DNA from 2 places in the Paenibacillus sp. FSL R7-0048 genome. Region 2 is predicted to be linked to the other one. Evidence: predicted binding sites of a transcription regulator. Region 2 holds the regulator's gene; the other holds the start of a gene.
The links. The regulator Rex, encoded in region 2, represses fermentation and respiration genes when NADH is low (regulators of the CRP and FNR family bind a similar motif). The targets are predictions, from matches to a motif close to TTGTGAAATATTTCACAA.
Positions count from the first base shown of each region.

Region 1: NSQ91_RS16735 (cytochrome ubiquinol oxidase subunit I) is a predicted target of Rex. The motif match lies at 1,663-1,680, and genes of this name have one in related genera.

Region 1 is NZ_JBBORF010000001.1:3,742,928-3,747,066, reverse strand. It holds gene NSQ91_RS16740 (cytochrome d ubiquinol oxidase subunit II) at 1-153, opposite strand, end outside; gene NSQ91_RS16735 (cytochrome ubiquinol oxidase subunit I) at 150-1,514, opposite strand; gene NSQ91_RS16730 (hypothetical protein) at 2,065-3,912, opposite strand; gene NSQ91_RS16725 (TetR/AcrR family transcriptional regulator) at 3,993-4,139, shown strand, end outside.
Region 2 is NZ_JBBORF010000001.1:4,789,622-4,808,475, reverse strand. It holds gene NSQ91_RS21460 (menaquinol-cytochrome c reductase cytochrome b/c subunit) at 1-405, shown strand, start outside; gene NSQ91_RS21455 (DUF1405 domain-containing protein) at 497-1,144, shown strand; gene NSQ91_RS21450 (sporulation protein YpjB) at 1,300-2,202, shown strand; gene NSQ91_RS21445 (YitT family protein) at 2,263-3,132, opposite strand; gene NSQ91_RS21440 (nucleotide pyrophosphohydrolase) at 3,300-3,629, shown strand; gene NSQ91_RS21435 (tetratricopeptide repeat protein) at 3,689-4,210, shown strand; gene dapB (4-hydroxy-tetrahydrodipicolinate reductase) at 4,245-5,048, shown strand; gene mgsA (methylglyoxal synthase) at 5,064-5,486, shown strand; gene bshB1 (bacillithiol biosynthesis deacetylase BshB1) at 5,483-6,175, shown strand; gene bshA (N-acetyl-alpha-D-glucosaminyl L-malate synthase BshA) at 6,412-7,572, shown strand; gene NSQ91_RS21410 (CCA tRNA nucleotidyltransferase) at 7,547-8,944, shown strand; gene NSQ91_RS21405 (biotin--[acetyl-CoA-carboxylase] ligase) at 8,934-9,734, shown strand; gene panB (3-methyl-2-oxobutanoate hydroxymethyltransferase) at 10,071-10,937, shown strand; gene panC (pantoate--beta-alanine ligase) at 10,938-11,828, shown strand; gene panD (aspartate 1-decarboxylase) at 11,821-12,204, shown strand; gene NSQ91_RS21385 (tetratricopeptide repeat protein) at 12,316-12,957, shown strand; gene dinG (ATP-dependent DNA helicase DinG) at 13,084-15,945, shown strand; gene NSQ91_RS21375 (redox-sensing transcriptional repressor Rex) at 16,076-16,729, shown strand; gene NSQ91_RS21370 (amidohydrolase) at 16,716-18,017, shown strand; gene NSQ91_RS21365 (cell wall elongation regulator TseB-like domain-containing protein) at 18,190-18,708, shown strand.

The DNA of each region.
Region 1 (4,139 bases), 1.1 Mb from region 2:
TCGGGAAATCAGACGATTAATGAGATGATCCTGCTTTGTTAAACGTGCATAAAAGGCGAAGAAACCCGCTCCGAAATCAATGGAAGCTATAATTAAATAGCCGTACAAAAACAGCCAGAGCACCGAGATGCCAATCAATTCGTAACTCATCATTCAGTGCCCCCCTTTTCCGTAAATTGATTAGGATGATCCTTTATCCATTTCTCCATCTCAGCTTCTGCCGGATTATTGTTGAACAAGCGTCTCAGCACGATTACACACATACTGCCGAGAACGATGTACAAGAGCAATAAGGCGAAGAATATAATTCTTACATTCGGTGAAGACGTGGCAGCCTCCTCAACACGCATATATCCACGGATAATCCACGGCTGTCGGCCAATCTCTGCATAAAACCATCCCAGCTCAACAGCCAGAAAAGCGAGAGGGGCGCTCAGTGCGATGATGCGAAGCATCCACTTGTTAAGCTCATTACGCTTTTTCCAGAACACAAACAGAAAATATAGAAACGAAATCGCGAGCAGAGTAAATCCAATTCCGACCATTAAATCAAACAGATAATGAACGAGAAGCGGTGGCCATTCTTCCTTGGGGAATTCCTCGAGCCCCGTCACCTCTGCATTAAAGTCTCCAAAGGCCAGGAAGCTGAGCAGCTTCGGCAGATGAAGAGCCCCTAGAACTTCATGCTCTGCATTCAGCCATCCCAATAGTACCAAATCCACACTGCTGCTCGTCTCAAAATGCCACTCTGCCGCTGCAAGCTTCTCTGGCTGATGCTCGGCCAAAAACTTGGCAGACACATCACCGGCTAACGTGTTCAGCAAACCGAATAGTAAAACGACCGCCATCATGAGATTTAAAGATTTTTTGTGGTATGCGGACACACCTTTTCTCAGCATCGCGAAGGCTGCAATCCCGGCTAACAAGGCAGCTCCTGTCAAATAGGCCGAGCTTAATACATGGAACACTTTGGAGAACGTCGCCGTATTCAGCATCGCTTGCACCGGGTTAATCGCTGTGAATTGGCCTGCTTCCATGACAAAGCCTTCAGGCTGGTTCATGAATCCGTTCACCGTCGTAATAAAAACGGCAGACATGCCTGCCCCGGCGACAATCGGTATCGTCAGCAGCCAATGGATATACGGATTTTTGAACCGACCCCATGTATACAAATAAATGCCCAAGAAGATAGCTTCAAAGAAGAACGCGAACACCTCCATGAATAACGGAAGTGCAATGACATTCCCAGCCAGTTTCATAAAATTCGGCCATACCAGGGCCAGCTGTAGTGAAATCGCTGTACCGGTCACGACACCAACCGCCACAGAAATGACAAATCCTCGAGACCACCGCTTTGCCATAAGTGTATAATGGGGGTCCTTCTTCCGAATCCCGATAAACTCTGCTATAGCGATCATTAGCGGTATACCGACGCCAATCGTCGCAAAAATAACGTGGAACCCGAGAGTCAAGCCTGTCACCAGCCTGCTCCATAGCACCGTATCAATTGCCATTCTTTACTGCTCCCTTCAAAACACTGTTCATTTTTCTATGATTAGGCCTGCTAACTGTTGGCTGCATTCAATATCAGGTTTAGCAAGGTTCAGCGACATCGTTGCCTGTTCGTTTTAGTATGACGTTCATCGTTCTTTGCTATGTAAAAAGAGAAAAAATTCACAAAGCAAGAGTTGGCGAGCCCGATTTACCTGATACTGAGCAGTCAAAATTATAATGTGACCTAATAATTAAAATCATCTTATCTTAAATTGCAAGTAATTCAATCACAGATATCTCTTAATCCCTAAACGTTCAAGAAAGGGTCAAATCTTTCTGACAACTCAGTGAATAACACAAAAAGTACCCGAAGGAGCTATTGATTGATTAGTGTATATATGATGTCACAAGTTCCCTCCTACTTCGATGCTGGCAAAAAAACGATATTTTCTCATTTTGAGCCGTAATATATCCCCCTTTTGCAATAAAAAAACACTGACTCAAATCATCAGTGTTTTTTGAATTAAAGCTAATGTCATCTTCGTCATGACAAATCTTGATCTGCCAATATCATTTAGTACGGCCGTAGAAAAAAGAATACCCATCTGACTTCCCAAGCTTAGTCGTCTCCGTTCCGTCCACTAGCTTGACCGCTTTCAGCAACGATACAATTTGCGTATGCATTAGCTTTGCATCAAATTTGTCCATCTCTCTGTTGTCACTATCCACGAGCAGATAGTCGGGCATTGGAATGAAACCAATCACCGGTATCCCTGCTTCAAATAAGGGCTGACTCTCTCCAAACTCAAACTTGTTATGTCCACGCAATAATACAGTACGTGTGCTATCTGTCTTTTCAATAGCCTTCAGCCAAATGGCTGCCATCATTTCATTGCCCGCATAGGTATATTCTGTACTTATTTGTCCAGTTGGACCATAGTGACCCGTATCATCGTCCTTCCACTCCATGCTGCCTAAATGCTCGACCGTAATTCCAGCTACAGCTTTTAAATGGCCATTCTTGCCATCCCACAGCTCTCGATGCCCCTCCATCCAGGTGGAAGTTGCCTGAGAGGACCCTTTGAACTCCGGTAATCTAAAATGCCCTGTCACAAAAGCAAATATCATCGTACGTTCCGGCTGCTCCTGCTGTAAGTAACGAATCATAGACAGCATGCCCACAGCGCCATTCTCCTCCACCACATTTATCCCATCCGTATGAGTATTTACGATAATTGCTTCGTCTTTATTCTTACCGTCAATTTTCACATAAAAGGATTCTGTGGGGGCATCTTTTTGTATTACCGCTTCTAAAATAACCGTACCTTCTTTATGCTCCTGAGCTGCCCTGATAACCTTTTGCCCTTCCGTTTCATTAACCCAGATCGCAGGGATTCCAGCATAATCGGTGGTAAAAGGCACATATTGCTCTTCAACCTTATCGTCAGATACCCCTTTCCAGACTAAAACAACAGCTTTTACGCCCTTTTCCTTCGCTTGCTCCAATTTAGCTTCTTTTAAAGCTGTAGTGAGGACTAGATCGCCTTCATTTGGGGTAATTTGGTTGTCCATTGGTGATGAATCCCGCATATTCATAACGATCCCACTTGGAAAATTTCTGAAATTCTCAATTTCAATGACAGCAATTTTTCCGCTGGCCTGGCCATATTCACCACGCTTCGTATACACCAGCTCCCCAGTTACACCTTTTTCGTCAGTTTCCCCGGAATAGGGAAAAGCTGAAGAGACATGAATTGCCTGCTGATCAATCATTAAAGCGCTGTTCTTTTCTTCCCATCGGTCAAAAGTATAGCGATCACGATAAACTTGCAGCCCCATATCCGATACCTGCTGCTTCAGCCAAGCAATAAACTGATTGTGACCCTCAGAGCCGGTTGTACGGCTTCCAAAAGAATTCATTACTTCAATATCTTTGAGCATCACTGCTGCAGAATCCAATTTGCGTTCATCGATCGTCACTGTCGTATCAGCAGCTAATGCTACAGGTGTTGTAATAGGTTTTGCATAGATTCCAATACCCCAAAGTGCAGTAACGATAAGTGCAGCAATGCTGAATAACACTTTACGAACCACTAGAAACGGAGTAACTCTTCTGCTTACCTTTTGCCCCAAGAGTCCTCTCCATATGCCCGCTATGATCAGCAAGAGGATAGAAAGCGCAAGCAGCCAAAAATTTCTTGTGATTAAAAATAACCCTTCTGCCACCATCGCACTAATAAATACTACATGTAACTTCTCACGCTTCTTTAATAGTAAAAAAGAGATGCCTAATTCTGCTAACAAAAAGATAATGGTCATGATCGAGATTACCGTTTCTTTGCCAATGAATACCGTAGCACATAGTGCTAGGATCAAAAGCAGCACCACTGACAATCGTCTATATAAGATTTCTAACATGACGCCCTCCCATTTTAACTAACGATTATTTTGACATTACATTTGTAATGCCTTATGGTTTTAGCATATTGAAAATACTCATGAAAAACAATGAAACGAACATCAGAATGTACAAATGGAGGGGAAATGTCATCTCAAATCATGAATTATACAGTCCAAATACCTCTAAGCATCGTTCCAATAAAGAAACCAACCGTTTGACAAGAGAAGCCATCTGTACGGCATTA
Region 2 (18,854 bases):
AATACAGCCTGGACTGAATACAAACATGAAATGGCTGAAACGGATCAGATTCCTGAAGATGTTCAAAGGGAAGAAAAGGCGGCGGAGAACAGGGCAAAGGGTCTTCCGACCTCCAGTGCCGTTAAGCCAAAAGAAGTAGCGATTGTGGACAAGGATGATCCTGCTATGGGGCTCTTCAAGCAAGCCACTTGTATCTCCTGTCACGCAGCGGATTTGAAAGGGGCGGGCGGACCTTCACTTCGTGGAGTTGGAGACACTCATGACAAAGAAGCAATCCTTACTATTATAAAAGAGGGTCAAGGGCAGATGCCGAAAATGTACGATACCGCCTTGGGAGCAGGTCTATCAGAAGCGGATATTGATACCTTGGCCGGCTGGCTTGCCAAACAAAAAAGCGAACAGTAAAATAATGATAACGCAACCTGATCGTGCATGCGGTCAGGTTTTTGTATGTCTAAATGCAAAGTGCCATTACTTGGGGAGGTTAATAATCTGTATGCCAGTTCATTGGTTTAACAAACTGTTTAAGAACCGGGGAATTATTTGGTTGTTATTTATCGTAAATTTCCTGGGTACAATTTATGGTTACATATGGTATGGCAATCAACTGGAGTTCACTGCGGCTAATTATCCACACTGGCTGCTTCCATTTGTTCCGGATAGTCCAACCGCAAGTTTGTTTTTTACCTTGGCTCTGTTGCTGATGCTCTTCCCTCCAAAAAGCTACACAGGAAACAATGTAAGGGAACTTATTGAGGCTTTGGCGGTCGTTACGTCAGTGAAGTACGGGATATGGGCAGTGAGTATTATTTTTGCCGGGGGTTATCACGGTGATGTTTTGGTTTGGAAAGATTGGATGCTGGTAATCTCCCATACGGGGATGGCAGTTGAAGCATTGATTTATGCAAGGTTTTTTTCTTTCCGCAAAATGATTCCATTAGCCCTGCTTTGGACACTCGCCAACGATATGCTGGATTATTCTTACGGAATCTATCCGTGGTTACCTTCTGTTTTGAACGATTATGTTATACAGGTACAGTACTTTACAATGGCGCTTACGCTGCTTAGTGTTGCAGCTGCTTGGTTGTTTAGTAGAAGACAAAGACCGGTAGAGTCAATCTATCAGTTCAAGAATAGACGTTAGTAAGCAGTTCTATCCCTTGTCCCCCTGCCATACATTTAGAATTATAAGAAGTATAAGTTTTATACTATGCTTTATCCTTATAATTTTACGAGAAACGAATATCGTCTTTAAAAGACGACAACGTCGTTTCTTCTTAAGTAGGAGGGGGATGTCTCATGCTCCGCGGGAGATATTATGTAGTGGTTGTTCTAGTATTCTGCTGGCTGCTGTCCAGTATGGATGTTGTAAAGGCTTCAGCAGCGCTAGGGGATGCTGGTGAAGGGTCTGGCAAAGCTTCGAAGCAAAGCGCCGACGTTAGTTCGGGCAACGGTTTGGCAGTAATGAGCGGAAAGACTGGAGCGCAGCAGCTGGAACAAGCTGCTGAGGCATTGTATGGGTATGTTTTGGAAGGGGATGTAATGAAGGTCCGACAGGAGACCGAAGCGATCTCCAAGATCTTTGTGTCCTCATCCTTTGAAGGAATGACCTCTGTGGAGGGTATTAATGCATTGTCAGGGGTCATTATGGACCTGAAGGCTACCGTGGCAGGAGCGAAAATAAATCCACAGCAATGGGAAGCGGCAGCCGCCAAGCTACGTCTAGCTGCCAACAGTCTTAATCATCCGCGCCAGCCTATTTGGCTTCAGTACTACAAGCTGATTCGTGAGGATCTAAATGCGATGGAGCAAAGTGCGGTTGCGAATGATATGGCGGGCTGGAAAACAGCTCTGGAAAGACTGCAGGGCAGGTATGATAACATCCGGCCGGCAGTGATTGTCTCCCGCCAGCCTGAAGTTGTGAATGCTTTTGATTCCTGGCTCTCATATGCGGCCGGCATTCCTTCGTCCTCACAAAAGGTTGAACGTGCCCGCCTGCTTGAAATTGTATCTTATGGTCAGGATGCGGTAAGAGTAATGTTCGGAAAAGAGAAGGATGAACCTGCTTTGTCCTTGCCGCTGGCATCGCAAGAATTTGGGATTTGGGGAGGGTTAGCCGCAAGCTTCATTATAGCTGCGTTAGCCTATGTAGCCTATCGCAAGTATCGTGGTCAGAATCAGAATTGGAAGCCGATTCCGTAGGATGAAATTATAAACAGCAAAAAGGAGTGTGGGCTTGAAATGGCCTACACTCCTTTTTATTTAGGTTTCTCGAAAGCCTTCTCCATGTACGTCGTGTACATCACTAATAATTACGAAGGCGCGTGGATCAACGGATTTGACCAGCAGACTTAGCCGGCGGATTTCTTGCCTTGAGACTACACAGTACACCATATATTTGGCTTGCTTGGAATAAGCACCAATGGCAGGGATGAGGGTTACACCACGGTCCATTTCGGCTGTAATCAGATCGGCAATTTGTGGTGCTTCATCACTGATAATTGTAAATGCCTTGGCAGCATAGGCGCCTTCTTGGATAAAATCTATAACTCGTGATGAGATAAAAACTGCGACGAGTGTGTAAAGTATTTTTTCTTTAGGAATGTAGAGGATGGAAGAGCCAATAATAATAATGTCGATGGCCAAAATAATCTGCCCCATGCTCCAACCAAAATTCCGTCCCAGAATTCTTGCGACAATATCTACACCACCTGTTGTACCCCCAAAACGGAATACAAGCCCAAGCCCCGTTCCAAGCGTTACTCCTGCATACAGTGCCGCAAGAATAAAGTCGTGTTCGGTACTGAAGGGGATAATCCATCCCGCAGTAATCATTCGTTCGAAAACCCACAGGAAAAAGGTCAATGCCCCAATCCCTACACCTGTATACACAATTTGCCGCCCGCCTAGAACTTTCCAGCCTAGCAGAAACAAAGGAAGATTGATCAGCAGTGTGGATAAAAAGATGGGAATACTAAAGGCATAATTAAGGAGAAGTGTGATCCCGGTTACGCCGCCTTCCATCAACTGATTAGGAATGATGAAATACAGTAGCCCGAAGGCATATACTGCGGCTCCGAGCAAGATGGGAGCGACTGTCTTGCTGATTGTAATTACCTTTTTTGAATTCATGAAATCCCTCGTTAGGCCTTTTGTAGGCAGTTTTTCTTTTCCTATAATAAGTATACCTTTTCTTGCGTGTGTTAAAATATTCAAAAAAGATTGTCTTCAAAACGTCTTTACGATAACATAGGGGCAAACAGAAGGCAAGATATACAGAGGGGGAGAAGTTACATTTTATGGACAAAAGTCTTGGTGACATACAGCGTGAAGTAGACGCTTATATATCGCAGTTTAAGGAAGGGTACTTCAGTCCACTCTCTATGCTGGCCCGCATGTCCGAGGAAGTCGGAGAACTGGCTAGAGAGGTCAATCATGAGTTCGGCGAGAAGCCTAAGAAGTCTGATGAAGCTGAGAATTCCATTGAACTTGAACTGGGAGATATTCTGTTTATTACCGTTTGTTTTGCAAATTCTCTCGGGATAGACCTGACGGAAGCGCATAATAAGGTAATGCATAAATTTAATACCCGTGATGCGGGACGTTGGACGCCGAAAGACACCGATTAGGCCTCTATAACATATGCTGTACCAAACGAACGGGATTTAGCCGTGAGGATGGTGTGTATATGGATCATAAGGATTATGTAAGAGAGGCCTACCGCTCGATATTGCGCAGTGACTTTGCCGAAGCTATTGTTTGCTTCGAGTCTGCAATTGCAGCAAGCCCTGCTGATGCCGAGGTTAGATATCGTTGTTCCATAACGTATGCCCGCAGTGGTATGCTAGATAAAGCTTTAGTTCATGCTCAGGCTGCTGTAAAGCTGGACACCAGCAAACCTGAGTATAGTCTGCATCTGCAGCATTTGCAGGCTATGATGCATGTACAAGAAGCCAAACGGTTGATAGAAGATGAAGATAACAAAACTCGCAACCCTTATCATCCGATTACACTGCTCAAAGAGGCTATTACCCTTGATCCATTATATGGGGATGCTTATGTATGGCTTGCTATCGCGCATAGCCGAGTGAATGAACATTTACAAGCTATGACTGCCTTAAAAGAAGTGATTTCGTTACATCCGGATGATTCTGGCTTGCGGGAATTGATGAGAGACCTTCAGAAATCCATACAATCGTATATGCAATAACTATATAACTAGTGAGAGCGAGGATGGAAAAAATATGAATAACAAGATCAGGGTCGTTGTATCCGGCGCAGGCGGAAGAATGGGTAAAGAGGTTGTTAAACTTGTATTGCAGGACGAAGAGCTGGAGTTAGCAGCAGCAGTAGATCGTTCTTCGGGCGATATTGATGCAGGGCGTCTGGTAGGTCTGGAAGACTCAGGCGTTATTGTAACTTCTGATCTTGAGGCCGCCCTCGCGGGAAGCAACGGAGATGTCCTTGTCGATTTCACTACACCGCAGTCAGCGTATACGAATACAGCGCTAGCTATTAAGTACGGAGTGCGTCCGGTTATCGGTACAACCGGATTCACACCGGAGCAGATGGTGGAACTGGACAAGCAGTGTCAAGAACAGGGGATTGGCGGACTTATTGCTCCGAATTTCTCCATTGGAGCTATTCTATTGATGAAATTTGCGGCACAAGCTTCAAAGTACTTCCCGCATCTGGAAATTATAGAGTATCATGGTGACCAGAAACTGGATGCTCCATCTGGAACTGCGGTCAAAACCGCAGAGATGATTTCGGAAGTTCGTGAGGAACTTCGTCAAGGTAATCCTAAAGAGGAAGAAACCATTGAAGGTGCCCGTGGTGGTTACTATAACGGATTCCGGATACATAGTGTCCGTCTTCCTGGTGTGTTTGCTCAAGAAGAAGTGATTTTTGGTGGATTCGGACAATCCTTGAAGATTCGCCATGATTCTTATGAGCGTGCAGGATATATGCCAGGCGTTAAGATGGGTATTGAAAAGGTAATGGGATATACAGGCTTGATCTATGGATTCGAGCACTTTATAGAATAGACAGGAGAGAACACCATGTTAAAGATCGCATTTATTGCCCACGATCGTAAAAAAGATGAAATCGTAAATTTTGTATTAGCTTATGAACATGTATTTGAAGGTCATGAACTATTTTCTACAGGGACTACTGGCCAACGGATTATGGATGTAACTAACTTAAAAATTCATCGTTACATGTCTGGTCCATTAGGTGGAGATCAGCAAATCGGTGCAATGGTAGCACAGGATGAACTGGATCTTATTATTTTCATGCGGGATCCATTAATGGCGCAGCCACATGAACCTGATATTTCAGCTCTGCTTCGATTGTGTGACGTATACGGGATACCGGTAGCTACGAATATTGCCACAGCGGAGGTTCTTGTGAAGGCGATTGATCGTGGTGATTTTGCTTGGCGTGCACTGGTTCACAAATACAAACCGGGTGTTGATGAATGAAGCTGGACATTCTTGTATTTGGTGCGCATGCAGATGATGCGGAGATTGGTATGGCAGGAACAATTGCGAAACATACCGCTGCGGGACTTAAGGTGGGACTTTGCGATTTAACAGCCGCGGAAATGTCATCGAACGGTACAGTAGAACTTCGCAAGCAAGAAGCGCAGCAAGCTGCAGACCTTCTCGGAGCATCCGTGCGGACAAACCTGGGTCTGCCAGATAGAGGACTTTTTATTACAGCAGAGCATGTGGCGGCTGTGACTGCTGAAATTCGCCGCTTTTCTCCTACGATAGTTTTTGCTCCTTATTGGGAGGATCGTCATCCCGATCATATCGCCTGTAGCAAGCTGGTGGAAGAGGCTGTTTTTAATGCCAAGCTGCGTAAATATATGCCGGACAAGCCGGCAATTCCTGCTCCACAGCTGTACTTCTATTTTATCAATGATTTAGGACGTACCGATCTTATTGTTGATGTTACTGAACAATATGGCTTGAAGGAGCAGGCATTGTCCTGCTATCGCTCCCAGTTCACCAAACCTCCGGGTGCGGATACTGTATCCACACCGTTAACGGAAGGCTACATTGAACGAGTCCGTTCGAGAGATATGCTGCTTGGCCAGCGCAGGCTGATTCCTTATGCAGAAGGGTTTGCAACCAAGGTACCTCATACGGTGGAATTGTTTACTTAAGGAACGGATATAACGAAGTTTGTATGATAATATAATAAGCTGATTAAGATTGATCCAGGAGCGCTTGGAATGAATACGCCATTGCGCTCCTGAGAGCTTTTTTTGAACAGCTTAGAGAAATGAAGTCCTGTGTGATTTTGAAAGAAACGGTGTTCGCTTCGCTTTTTTGAAAGCGGCCGACAAACAATAGATGATTCATTACACGAATCAATACTGGAGAAGAAGGAGACAGGAAGATGGATCGTATGCTAAAAATAGGAATTACCTGTTATCCGTCTCTTGGCGGTTCAGGCGTAGTTGCGACTGAATTAGGTAAACTCTTGGCCGAGAAGGGTCATGAAGTTCATTTTATTACACATAGTATCCCGTTCCGGTTGGGAACGTTTCAGAAAAATATTTTTTACCATGAGGTAGAAGTAAACGATTATTATGTATTCCGCTATCCTCCGTACGATCTAGCGCTTGCTACGAAGATGGCTCAGGTTGCCAAAATGCAAAATCTGGATCTTCTCCATGTTCACTATGCAGTGCCACACGCAGTGTGTGCTTTCCTTGCAAAGCAAATGCTTGGGAACGATATGAAGGTTGTAACGACTTTGCATGGTACGGATATAACGGTGCTTGGTCAGGATGAATCGCTTAAAGATTTGATTCGTCTGGGGATTAATGAAAGTGATGCCGTTACAGCGGTCTCTCAGGATCTTATTAGAGAAACACGGGACGTACTCGATATTACCCGCGACATTGATCTCACTTATAACTTCGTGGATCATCGGGTCTATTATCCGCGTGATGTAACGGATCTGCGGGGAGATTTCGCAGCGCCTGATGAGAAGATTCTGATGCATATCAGTAATTTCCGTCCTGTAAAAAGAGTCAGCGATGTTGTTGACGTTTTTGCAAAAGTGAATCGTGAACTGCCTTCACGCCTGCTGCTTGTGGGTGAAGGTCCGGATCTTCCCAAAATTCAAGCCAAAATTAGCGAAATGGGTCTGGAAGATAAAGTTCGTTTTCTGGGAAGGCAGGATGAAATCGCTCAGGTGATCTCTTTAGCTGATCTGCTTCTGCTACCTTCCGAGAAGGAAAGCTTTGGTCTGGTTGCTCTGGAAGCAATGGCTTGCGGCGTACCGACGATTGGCTCGCAAACCGGAGGCATCCCTGAGCTTATAGAGCATGGAAAGACTGGATTCCTTGCACCGATTGGCGATACAACGGCTATGGCTAAATATGCAGTTAAGCTCCTGTCGGATGAACGTATGGTGCAACAGTTCAGAGAAGCTTGTCTACAAACAGCCTGCAAAGATTTCTGTAAGGATTCGATAACGAAACAATATGAAGATATTTATTACCGGGTGCTGGGGCGCAAGGTACTTGGACTGGACCCGGTTCGGGGGTAAGGAGTCATATATGGAATGGACAATGGCACCTTCTGCGATGGCAATTGCAGCGGAGATTGTAATTTCCGAGTTAACCCAAAATGGTCACGAGGCTTATTGGGTTGGAGGATGTATTCGCGATGAGCTGTTGGGTAGGCCAGTGCATGATATGGATATTACAACCTCAGCACTGCCGGAGGAAGTGATAGCTATCTTTGCGCGCAGTGTGCCAACAGGATTAGCTCATGGTACGGTCACCGTGATACAGGATGGTTGTGCGTTTGAAGTGACAACATACCGGACAGAAAGTGGTTATGTAGACCACCGTCGTCCAGAGCATGTTTTTTTCGTCAACGATGTGAAGGAGGATCTTCGTCGTCGTGATTTCACGATCAACGCGATTTGCTGTGGATTAAATGGGGAACTTATTGATCCTTTTGAGGGTGAGAAGGATCTACAGCTGCAGGTGATTCGCTGTGTAGGCGATGCGGAGGAGCGGTTTGACGAAGATGCGCTTCGCATGCTTCGCTGCATTCGTTTTGCATCGGTGCTGGATTTCTCCATCGCGAAGAACACGTGGAGGGGCCTGATGCGCCAGCGGGATAAGCTGGCGCATATTGCTGTGGAGCGTGTCCGCGCGGAGCTGGACCGCATCGTCGAGGGGCCGCATCCTCTGCGCGGCCTCGGCATGCTAGCGCGCTGCGAGCTGCTGGCGCGCGGCAAAGCCCCGTTCCCCTGGACCGGAACCGATATGGCGGCTGCTGCCGCCTTAACGGCCGGGATCGGGGAACTGGAGAGCGCCCGCCTGCGGTGGGCGCTTCTCCTCCATGCCCTGAAGCAATCGGCCCAAGAGGCCGATGTGCTGCTGCGGGCATGGACGTTCTCGGGGACGACGCGGAGCGGCGTCGTCCAGGTGCTGCGGGTCCGCGAAGCTTGGACCGCTGCGATAGAGGCCATGCCGCCGGGTACGGGCGGCATGGAAGGTCTGCGGCGGCAATGGATCGCCGCCGTGCTGGCCTTCGGCGTGGAAGCCGCCGAAGGGTGGCTCTCGCTGCTGGCGATCCTGCCAGCCGCCGCACCTTCGCTTCCCGCTGTGGTTTCACTGGCGGCCTCTTCTGCCTTTTCCGTCGTGGAATTGACAGAGGCCTCAACAACACCTGCCGCTGTAAATGTACAAGCGGCAAGAGAATGGATCGCTCAAATGCCGCTAACCAGCCTTTCAGAGCTTGAGATTACAGGCAATGAGCTGGTGGGGGCTTTGGACAAACGTCCGGGACCATGGCTAGGCAAAATGTTAAATGGACTCCTGCAAGCGGTCGCTTCAGGTGATTTACCTAACGATAAACAATTATTACTGCTTGAAGCAAAAAGGATGGATAGACATGAGCGATGATAAAGCGCTGTCGCTAACTGAGCTGAAGCGAGAGACCTCCGCTTCGAATTGGGTAGGCGTCATTCAGTTGCTGGAATCTGTGGTGTCCACTCAAGAAGAAGCTAAGTTTTTAGCGGAGAACGGCGCGCCGGAAGGGACAACTGTCATCGCGGAAGAACAGACGGGCGCCCGAGGCCGAATGGGAAGAAAGTGGTTTTCTCCCCGTGGCAAGGGCATTTGGATGAGTATTGTGTTACGGCCCCAATTACCCTTGTCGGAGACTGCGCAGCTGACATTGCTGGCTGGGGTTGCCGTCTGTAAGGCAATTCGACGGGTAACAGGTGTAGATGCCGGCATCAAATGGCCGAATGATCTGCTCGCAGGCGGTCGTAAGATTTGTGGGATTTTACTGGAATCTTCTCTAAGAGAAGGGGAGCTTCATTATTGCATTGCTGGAATTGGCATTTCCGCGAACATGACAGAGGAAGATTATCCTGATCATCTGCAGGAGGTCGCGACTTCACTTCGGATTGAGCGGGGCGGTGCTCCAGTTGACCGTTCTGAGCTGGTAAAAGCGGTTTTGGACGAGCTGGAGATGCATTACAATTTGTACATGAAGCAAGGTTTTAAACCCATCAAAGAGCTCTGGGAGTCCATGTCAGTGACTTTGGGCCGCCAGATCGCACTGAATAGCCCTCAGGGGCGTTCTGAAGGTGTGGTAGTAGGTTTGGATGAAATAGGTGGTCTGCTGCTTAAAAACAGCTTGGGAGAGATCTCTAACGTATGCTCAGGTGAGATTGAACTTTTATAATATTTTTTATATGACAAGGGTATCATCCCTTGTCATATTTTTTTCGTGTAATTCCGAGCTTTTTTTGTTATACTATGGGTCGGAGGCGGTATCGTTTAACGAACTGTACTCTTGAACTGAAGAACTTTTTTATATTTTTATTATTGGAAATACCTTCATAACTGCGTTTGACGGTTACGTTGGATTCTGCTCTGAGCCGTAAGGACCGAGACAGAAGGGACGATCGCAAGTGACTCTTTTTTGCCCTTCGGACCTTTTTAGCAAATGATTGCTAAAAGGTTTTTTTGTTGCGATTTTTACGGGCAGGTTACTTAAAAAAGGAGGACGAAAAGAGAAATGGCAAACAAACAAGCGCTAAATATTGTAAAAATGAAAAAAATGAAAGCAGAAGGTGTGCCTCTGAGCATGCTGACCGCTTATGATTATCCGTCTGCAGTTCTTGCAGAAGAAGCAGGTATCGACCTTATTTTGGTTGGTGACTCTCTTGGGAATGTAGTCCTTGGATACGATACAACTTTACCGGTAACGATTGAAGATATGGTGTACCATACCCGCTCGGTAACTCGAGGAGCACAAAGCACCTTTATCGTGGCGGATATGCCATTTATGACTTATCACGGAAGTGTAGATGAAACTCTGCGGGGAGTGCGCAGATTAATGCAGGAAGGGCGGGCTCATGCCGTCAAAATGGAAGGTGGACTCGAGATTTGTGAGACTGTAGCTACGGTGGTAGCTGCGGGAGTCCCTGTACTGGGACATATCGGGCTTACTCCGCAATCCGTGAATATGATTGGTGGCTACCGGATTCAAGGCAAAGATGCCAAAGATGCGCAGCGCCTGATGGATGAAGCTAAGGCGCTTGAGGCCGCAGGTGCTTTTGCAATCGTTCTGGAGCTGGTAACGGAAGAAGTAGCCCAAGCGATCTCTGAAGCGCTTAGCATCCCAACCATTGGGATCGGTGCAGGCCGTTACTGTGATGGACAGGTATTGGTTTTCCATGATTTGCTGCGGTATGCCTCACCTTACCGTGAGAAACGTTTTGTCAAAACCTATGCGGATGTGGGTAATGTAATCCGTGAGGGCATCAGCCAATATGTGAAGGAAGTGAAGGGACGTTCCTTCCCAGATGAAAGTCACGTTTTTAATGCAGATGAAACGGTTTTGGAATCTTTATATGGCGCTGCAAGAAAGGAAGGGAAATAAATGAGAGTCGTCAGAAGCATTGAGCAGCTGCGCGAAGCTTTGGAGTATATGAGACAAGGCGGGCACGCCCCGATTGGGTTCGTTCCTACGATGGGATACTTGCATGACGGACATGCCAGTCTGCTTCGCCGGGCTGGAGAAATGAGCAACACAGTGGTAATGAGCATTTTTGTGAATCCTTTGCAATTCGGGCCAAACGAGGATTATGATTCCTATCCGCGTGACGAGCGTCGTGATTTGGAACTCGCTGAACGTGAGGGAGTAGATATTGTATTTATCCCCAGTGTGGAAGAAATGTATCCGCAGCCTACTCGGACTACGGTCTCGGTATCGGAGCTTACTACCCGTCTTTGTGGGGCTTCCCGCCCTGGGCATTTTGATGGTGTAACCACAGTGGTTAATAAATTCTTCAATATCGTACAGCCGGATTATGCTTTCTTTGGGCTGAAGGATGCTCAACAAGTTGCTGTGCTTCGCCGAATGGTGTCCGATCTTAATATGAATGTCGAAATTATTCCTTGTCCGATCGTTCGTGAAGGGGATGGACTTGCACTCAGCTCACGTAACGTATTCTTGTCTCCAGAGGAGCGTAGTCAGGCATTGGTGTTATCTCGTTCCTTACGTGAAGCACGTCAGTCTATTGAAGAAGGAAAAGTAACAACCGTTGCTGAAGTGCGGGAATTGTTGACATCGGTTATTTCCAGCTCTCCTCTAGCGGTGATTGATTATGCGGAGATCCTAACATTCCCTGATCTTGAAGGATTAGAGGATGAAGCTCTTTTATCAGAAGTGGATGGGGAAATTATAATAGCGCTCGCCGTGAAGTTTGGCAGAACACGCTTAATTGATAATAATGTATTTATTCCAAAGGAGGTTGCTGCACTTGTTTAGACATATGATGAAATCCAAAATTCACCGCGCAACAGTAACGGAAGCGAATTTAAACTATGTGGGCAGTATTACCATTGATGAGAGCTTGATGGAAGCCGCAGACATTCTTGAGAATGAAAAAGTTCAAATTGTGGATAACAATAATGGTTCGCGACTGGAAACCTATGTAATCCCTGGACCGCGTGGAAGCGGAGTGATCTGTCTTAATGGTGCCGCAGCTCGTCTTGTTCAGCCGGGCGATACAGTAATTATCATTTCGTATGCGATGTTGTCCTCAGAAGAACTGGAGTCACATAAGCCAACGGTGGTATTCGTGGATGAGAATAACAAACCAGTGAAGCTGGCTGATCATGAATTGCATGCTACAATCGCTTAATGTATGGACTTACGCCATGTAATGAATGGCAGGGATGAAAGACCCCGATCTCGCAGAAAATGAAGTCAGGCAAGCTGAACTGATTTCATCTTCAGTAAGGGGGGATCGCCCATGTTTCAACATTTGTTTGCTGAAATGAACAAGGTGCTTCAGGAGATCGTAACAGATTACCCTACAGCGGAGGGTGCCCGCCGGAACGAGCTTTTATGCAATTATAATATGCTGCATAGACTGAGCGACAAAGTGATGGATGAATGGCTCGCTTTTGCTGAGAAGCTTAGTTCCTTTCGCGAAAGTGCGGATTTTACAGCAGTGGTCGAAGAGGAAGTGCCGGAACAGGAAGCACCAGAGCTATGTATGGATTCCTTTGTAAGAGGTCAGGGGTATTATAAGCTGCTGATGTATGGAAAGTGTATTGATCAGTTTAAAGAAGTTATTGCGCAATACCCGGATAGCTTGGCTGCTCGATTATATTTAGCCATCTCTTATCTGCAGGAAGGTGACGGTGAGGCCGCTTGGAGTCATCTGAACCATATGCTGGGCTTGATACGGGAAACCAAGCTGAAAGCCATGGTTTATAATGCTTTAGGGTGCATACGAGCCTCACAGGAACGTTTCAATGAAGCGCAGGAATTGTTTGATCTTGCTTTGCAGCATGACCCTGCGCTTCCGGAACCAAACGTTAACTTAGAGGTATGCCGCCGTCGTGGAGGGAAGCTGCACTTTGGAAATCAGCTGGTTTCCCTTTTGTAAAAGAATAACGGTTTTGGAAATTTCCATTCAAGCGATGCATCCCCTGAACCAGTGGTGTGCATCGCCTTTTTTCGCAACTTCTGTTATGCTGATTAAGAGTCTCAATTGAAAGGGAATAGAATTATAATGAAATTTGCCGTGCTTGATTTTGAAACAACAGGAACCCAATCCGTGGGTGAAATTATCCAGGTTGGCCTTGCAATTATAGAAGAAGACCGGTCCATCTCCCGGGTATATGGTTCCTATGTCAAGCCCGGAACGCCGATTCCTCCTTTTATAACAGGTCTGACGGGGATTACCGATGATGATGTGAAGGATGCGCCTGAGCTGGATGAGATGATGATGGAGCTTGTTCCGCTCTTGGATGATGTTGTGCTCGTAGGGCATAATGTCGCTTTTGACTTCCATTTTTTACAAAATGCTTTAGATCGTTGTGGTTATTTGCCATTTCAAGGGCGGATTTTGGATACGATTGATTTTCTGAAAATTTGCTTTCCTTCGCTCACATCTTATCAACTTGGCTCTGTCAGTGCTCATTTTGGAGTGACACATGATCGTCCGCATCAGGCAGATAGTGATGCACTTGCGACTGCTTTAGTGCTGTTGAAATGTCTGGAGGAGCTCTACGAGCTGCCGCTGCTTACGATCCAGAGACTCTGTGAGCTGTTTACCGAAGAGGATAGTGATCTGGGCTGGTACTTTGATGGTCTGCTGCGAGAGCGGGAAGCGGAGACGCTACAGCCCGAAGGTGATCTGACTTTCTATCGTCAATTAGCGCTTGCAGTAGGAGATTGGACGGAGTTAGCGCCACCTAGAGATGAGCATGCTGAGAATCCGCTAGCGAATTTATCTTTTACTGATTATATGGACGAAGTAACCAAACGACTTAAAGACACATTACCGCAGTATGAAAGCCGGGAAGCTCAGGATATTATGATCAATGAGGTGATGACGGCACTTGCCGAAGACAAACACCTACTGATCGAAGCGGGCACAGGAACCGGTAAATCGCTCGGTTATTTGTTGCCTGCCATTTATCAAAGCGTTCGCACCAATGAAAAAGTCATGGTCAGCACTCATACCATTAATCTGCAGGACCAATTGCGCGAGCGGGATATCCCTTTGTTAACGCAGGTAGTTCCTTTTCCGTTTAAAGCTGCTATTTTTAAGGGAAGAGGGCATTATTTGTGTCTGCGTAAGTTTGAGCATAAAATTAATAAAAAGGACTTTATAAGCCCAAGGGAAGATGCGCTTACTGCCGCTCAGATGATTGTATGGCTCACTCAAAGTGAATCAGGGGATGATGAAGAGCTGAATTTAAGCGGCCGGGGCGGTGACTTCTGGGAGACGGTGGCAAGCGATACCGATTCCTGTCTGGGCCGTTCTTGTCCTTGGTTCCGCAAATGTTATTATCATAGGGCCAAGCATGAAGCTGGGATTGCTGACGTGGTTATTACGAACCACTCCAAGCTATTCGCAGATGTTAAGGCTGGGCACCAGCTGCTTCCGGCTTACGAGCATCTTGTCATTGATGAAGCACATCATTTAGAAGATGTGGCTGGTAAACATCTTGGCATGCATATGAAGCATTTCACTGTGGCACACACATTATCGCGGCTGTATAAAGATAGCCGAAACGGACAGCTTCCTGCTCTGCGTCAGATATTACAGTCGTCAGGCAGTGAAGAGGCTTCAGAATGGAGCGGAGTCATCGATCGGATCTACCCGGATCTGCTTACCGTCAAAGAAACCTGGGATGCACTCAGCGACAAGCTGTTCAGCCTTTTGCCGGAACGCAGTGATGCAGGGGCAGGGGAAGCGGGACAACTGGTTATGCGGTTGATTCCCGCCCGTAAGCCGAAGGATTGGGATGAATTGGTTGCGCTAGAGAACACTATGAATCTGACGTTAAGCGACATCATCCGTAAGGGTGATAAAATGCTTAACGAGATGCGTGACCAGGAAAGCCAATCCTCAGCAGACAGCCTTGTTACTGATATTAGCGGTTTATTTAAAGATTTGGCTTCCATACGTGAGCAAGTAAGATTCTTTATGGGGCTGAATGACGATAATGTAGTATATTGGTTGGAGGCAAATGGAAATTACCGCAGCAAATCACTTCAGCTGTATGCCGTCCCTGTGGATGTTAGCAGCCAGCTTAAAGAGTTGTTCTTCGATAAGAAAAAAAGCATCGTGCTTACCTCGGCGACGCTATCTGTAGATAAATCTTTTCAATTTATGATTGATAATCTCGGACTTAACGAAGCAGTAGAAGAGGGACGTCTAATGACCTCACTCCTTCCATCTCCCTTTAAGTATCGCGAGCAGGCACTGCTAGTTATACCGCGTGATTTTCCTAGTGTGAAGGGGAGTGTGGGCGATGCTCGATTTGTCGATACACTCGTACAGTCATTATCGGAAGCTGCTAAAACAACACGTGGGCGGATGCTGGTTCTGTTTACTTCTTATAAAATGCTGCGTCAGGTATATGATCCGCTTAAAGAGGCTTTGGCCTCACAAGAGATTACGGTGCTTGGTCAAGGCGTGGAAGGTGGCAGCCGGAGCAAGCTGATCCGCCGCTTTCAGGACAGTGCAGCATCCGTATTGCTGGGGACGAGCAGCTTCTGGGAAGGTGTAGATATTCCAGGTGAAGCACTGACTTGCCTGGCCATCGTGAGACTTCCGTTTCAACCACCGAATCACCCGTTGGCGGAAGCGAAGTCGGAGTTATTGCAGGCCCAGAAGAAGAATCCGTTCATGAAATTATCTGTTCCTCAAGCGGTTATTCGTTTTAAGCAGGGATTCGGAAGACTGGTTCGCACGGCGCAGGATCGCGGAATAGTTATTGTTTATGATACAAGGGTTATTGAATCTCATTACGGGAAGTATTTCCTTTATTCATTGCCTGGTCCCAAAATGGAGCATATGCTTACTGATCAAATGGTCCCTCGCATAGCGGAATGGCTAGAGGATGGCGGCGCTTCTTAAAACGCTCGTCTTCAGTTTAGCTCCTCCTTATCCTTAAGGGCGGTGTGTTACAGTACCGTCCTTAATAAGGAGAGGTAGACGTTTAAATATGGATTTTCACAAGAACATTACTATTTTTAGGAGGAAAAATATGAAATCGGATAAAATATCAGAAGCCGTTGTTCGCAGACTGCCTGTGTACTTGCGTTTTTTGAATGATCTCCAGAATCGCGAAATATTAACAGTTTCCTCTCAGGAACTTGGACAAAAGCTTGATCTTAATCCCGCACAGATTCGTAAGGATTTAGCATATTTTGGTGACTTCGGCAGAAAAGGTATCGGCTATGATGTAACGTATCTTATTGAGAAAATCCGTCATATCCTGAAGCTGGATCAACAGCTTAATGTAGCTTTAGTTGGAGCAGGTAATCTCGGACATGCCTTGTCTAATTACAATGCATATCTTAAAGATACTATGAAAATCACGGCTATATTTGATTCGTACGCTCCTAAGGTTGGACGTAAGATCAACTCCCTTACTGTGCAACCGATGGATGAACTAGGCAGCACGATTCGTGAGCAAGGTATTCGCATTGCCATTATTACCGTACCTGATTCAGAAGCTCAAAATGTAGCAGATATTCTCATTTCTTCTGGGATTGAAGCGATTTTGAACTTTGCCCCTGTGATTCTGAAGACACCACCGAATATCCGGGTGCATGCAGCTGATTTTACAACTGATCTGCAAAGTCTTGCTTATTACTTGCGGGATGGAAAGGAAGAAAGCGAACATGAACAACAATAAAACGATAATTAAGGGCGGGTATTTTCTGACTCCGGGAACGGATGAGCCGGTTCTGAGTGGATATATGACTATTGAAGATGATTTAATCACTTACATAGGAAAAGAAGAGCCTCAGATGGAAGCTGGAGTGCAAGTGGTTGATGGCAGCCGTCTGCTGTTCATGCCTGGACTTGTAAACACACATGGTCATGCGGCGATGTCTTTGCTGCGTGGATATGGAGATGATTTAGCGCTACAAGTGTGGCTTCAGGAGAAGATGTGGCCAATGGAGGAAAAGTTCACCGGTGATGATGTATACTGGGGAACCTCCTTATCTGTATTGGAAATGCTGAAGGGTGGAACTACGACCTTCCTCGATATGTATGATCATATGGACCGAGTAGCCGAGGTAGCTGAGTTATCAGGTATCCGTTCCGTATTGATGCGTGGTGTGATCGGGTTATGTCCAGAGGATGTACAGAATCACAAGCTTGCGGAAGCAATTTCTTTTGCCCGTAACTGGCATGGAAAGGCTGAAGGTAGAATTACTACTATGATCTCGCCGCACGCCCCTTATACTTGCCCTCCGGACTTCCTGGTTAAGTTCGTGCAGGCAGCGCATGATCTGGATTTACCGATGCATACGCATATGTCCGAAACGAAACGTGAAGTGGAACAAAATGTGGCGGATTACGGGTTGCGTCCTGTAGCTCACTTAGAGAAGCTTGGCATGTTCACACGTCCCTCGATAGTTGCACATGGTGTTCATTTAAATGATGAAGAGATTGAGATCTTGGCTCGCCATAATGTGGGTGTATCTCATAATCCGGGCAGTAATTTGAAGCTGGCTAGCGGAGTGGCTCGGGTTACTGATCTTCTAAAAGCTGGTGTGAAGGTGTCTCTTGGCACGGATGGCGCGGCAAGCAACAATAACTTGGATATGTTTGAAGAGATGCGGCTTGCAGCTCTCATTCATAAGGGTGTCAGCGGTGATCCAACGGCTGTTCCAGCTCCAGAGGCTCTGCGTATGGCTACAGAATATGGCGCGCAGTCCATCTTTTTAAATAATGTAGGCAGACTTGCTGTAGGGATGAAAGCAGATTTCATTGCTATTGATATCGATCAGCCGCATTTGCTGCCACACACAGATCTGTTGTCTCATGCAGTTTACTCTGCTAGCGCTAAGGATGTTGAGCATGTGTGGGTGAATGGTAAACAGGTCATCAAGCATGGACAATGCTTAACCCTGGATGAGGAAGCTATCCGGCGTAAAGCGCAAGAAGCCTTCGAAGGTTTATTGAAGCGTTAAGTCTGGAGAATAACGAATAAATAATAGGCTGCGACTTTTTGCTTTTAGCAAAAGTTGCGGCCTTTTGTGTATTTTTAAGGCTGGGAAAGCTAGAAAATTATGAAATTTTGGATAAACGCGCGGGTGTGTTATATAATCAAAAAAGATATATTACTAGAAAGGGAGCTGTACCTTGAAGAAAAGGAAAAAATGGATCCTCCTGGGGTCAGTTCTGATTCTGCTCCTGGGGTTTGGACTTATCCAGTTCTATGCCTATATTATGAAAGATCAATGGAACGAGCGTGATATCGCTAAGGATGTTGCCAAAACCAGAGCGGGTCTAACAGAGGTAACTAAAGCACAAAAATCGGTTTGGGATGAAAATGCAGTGTACTGGGTTTTAACAGGAAAAAATGAAGCCGGGACTGCTCTTATGGTCTGGGTCCGCTTTACGGTAGATGGAAAATTTGCTGAAGGCGACGACGCAGTGTTTGCTGAGGAACTAAGTAAAGGAACCTCGGAAGCCCAAATACGCGGCATTATCAAAGCTGATCTTCCGGACATAACGATTGAACGCTTGCTGCCGGGAGTATATAACGGAGAGTATGCTTGGCAGCTTTTTTATAAACAGAGCGGTCGGTATTATTATCAATTTTATCGCTTTTCGGATGGGTCCCGAATGGGCGAAGGTTACAGTTTACCTAAAAGTTAAGCTGAACATAAGGGAATTAAGGGTGGCATAGTAAACAAGCGAACTTATTATAAGTTCGCTTGTTTACATTTATTTGATGTACAAAAGTGATATACTAAGTGATATACTGAATGGGTGGTTATCACCGAATATTCTCTTATATTCAC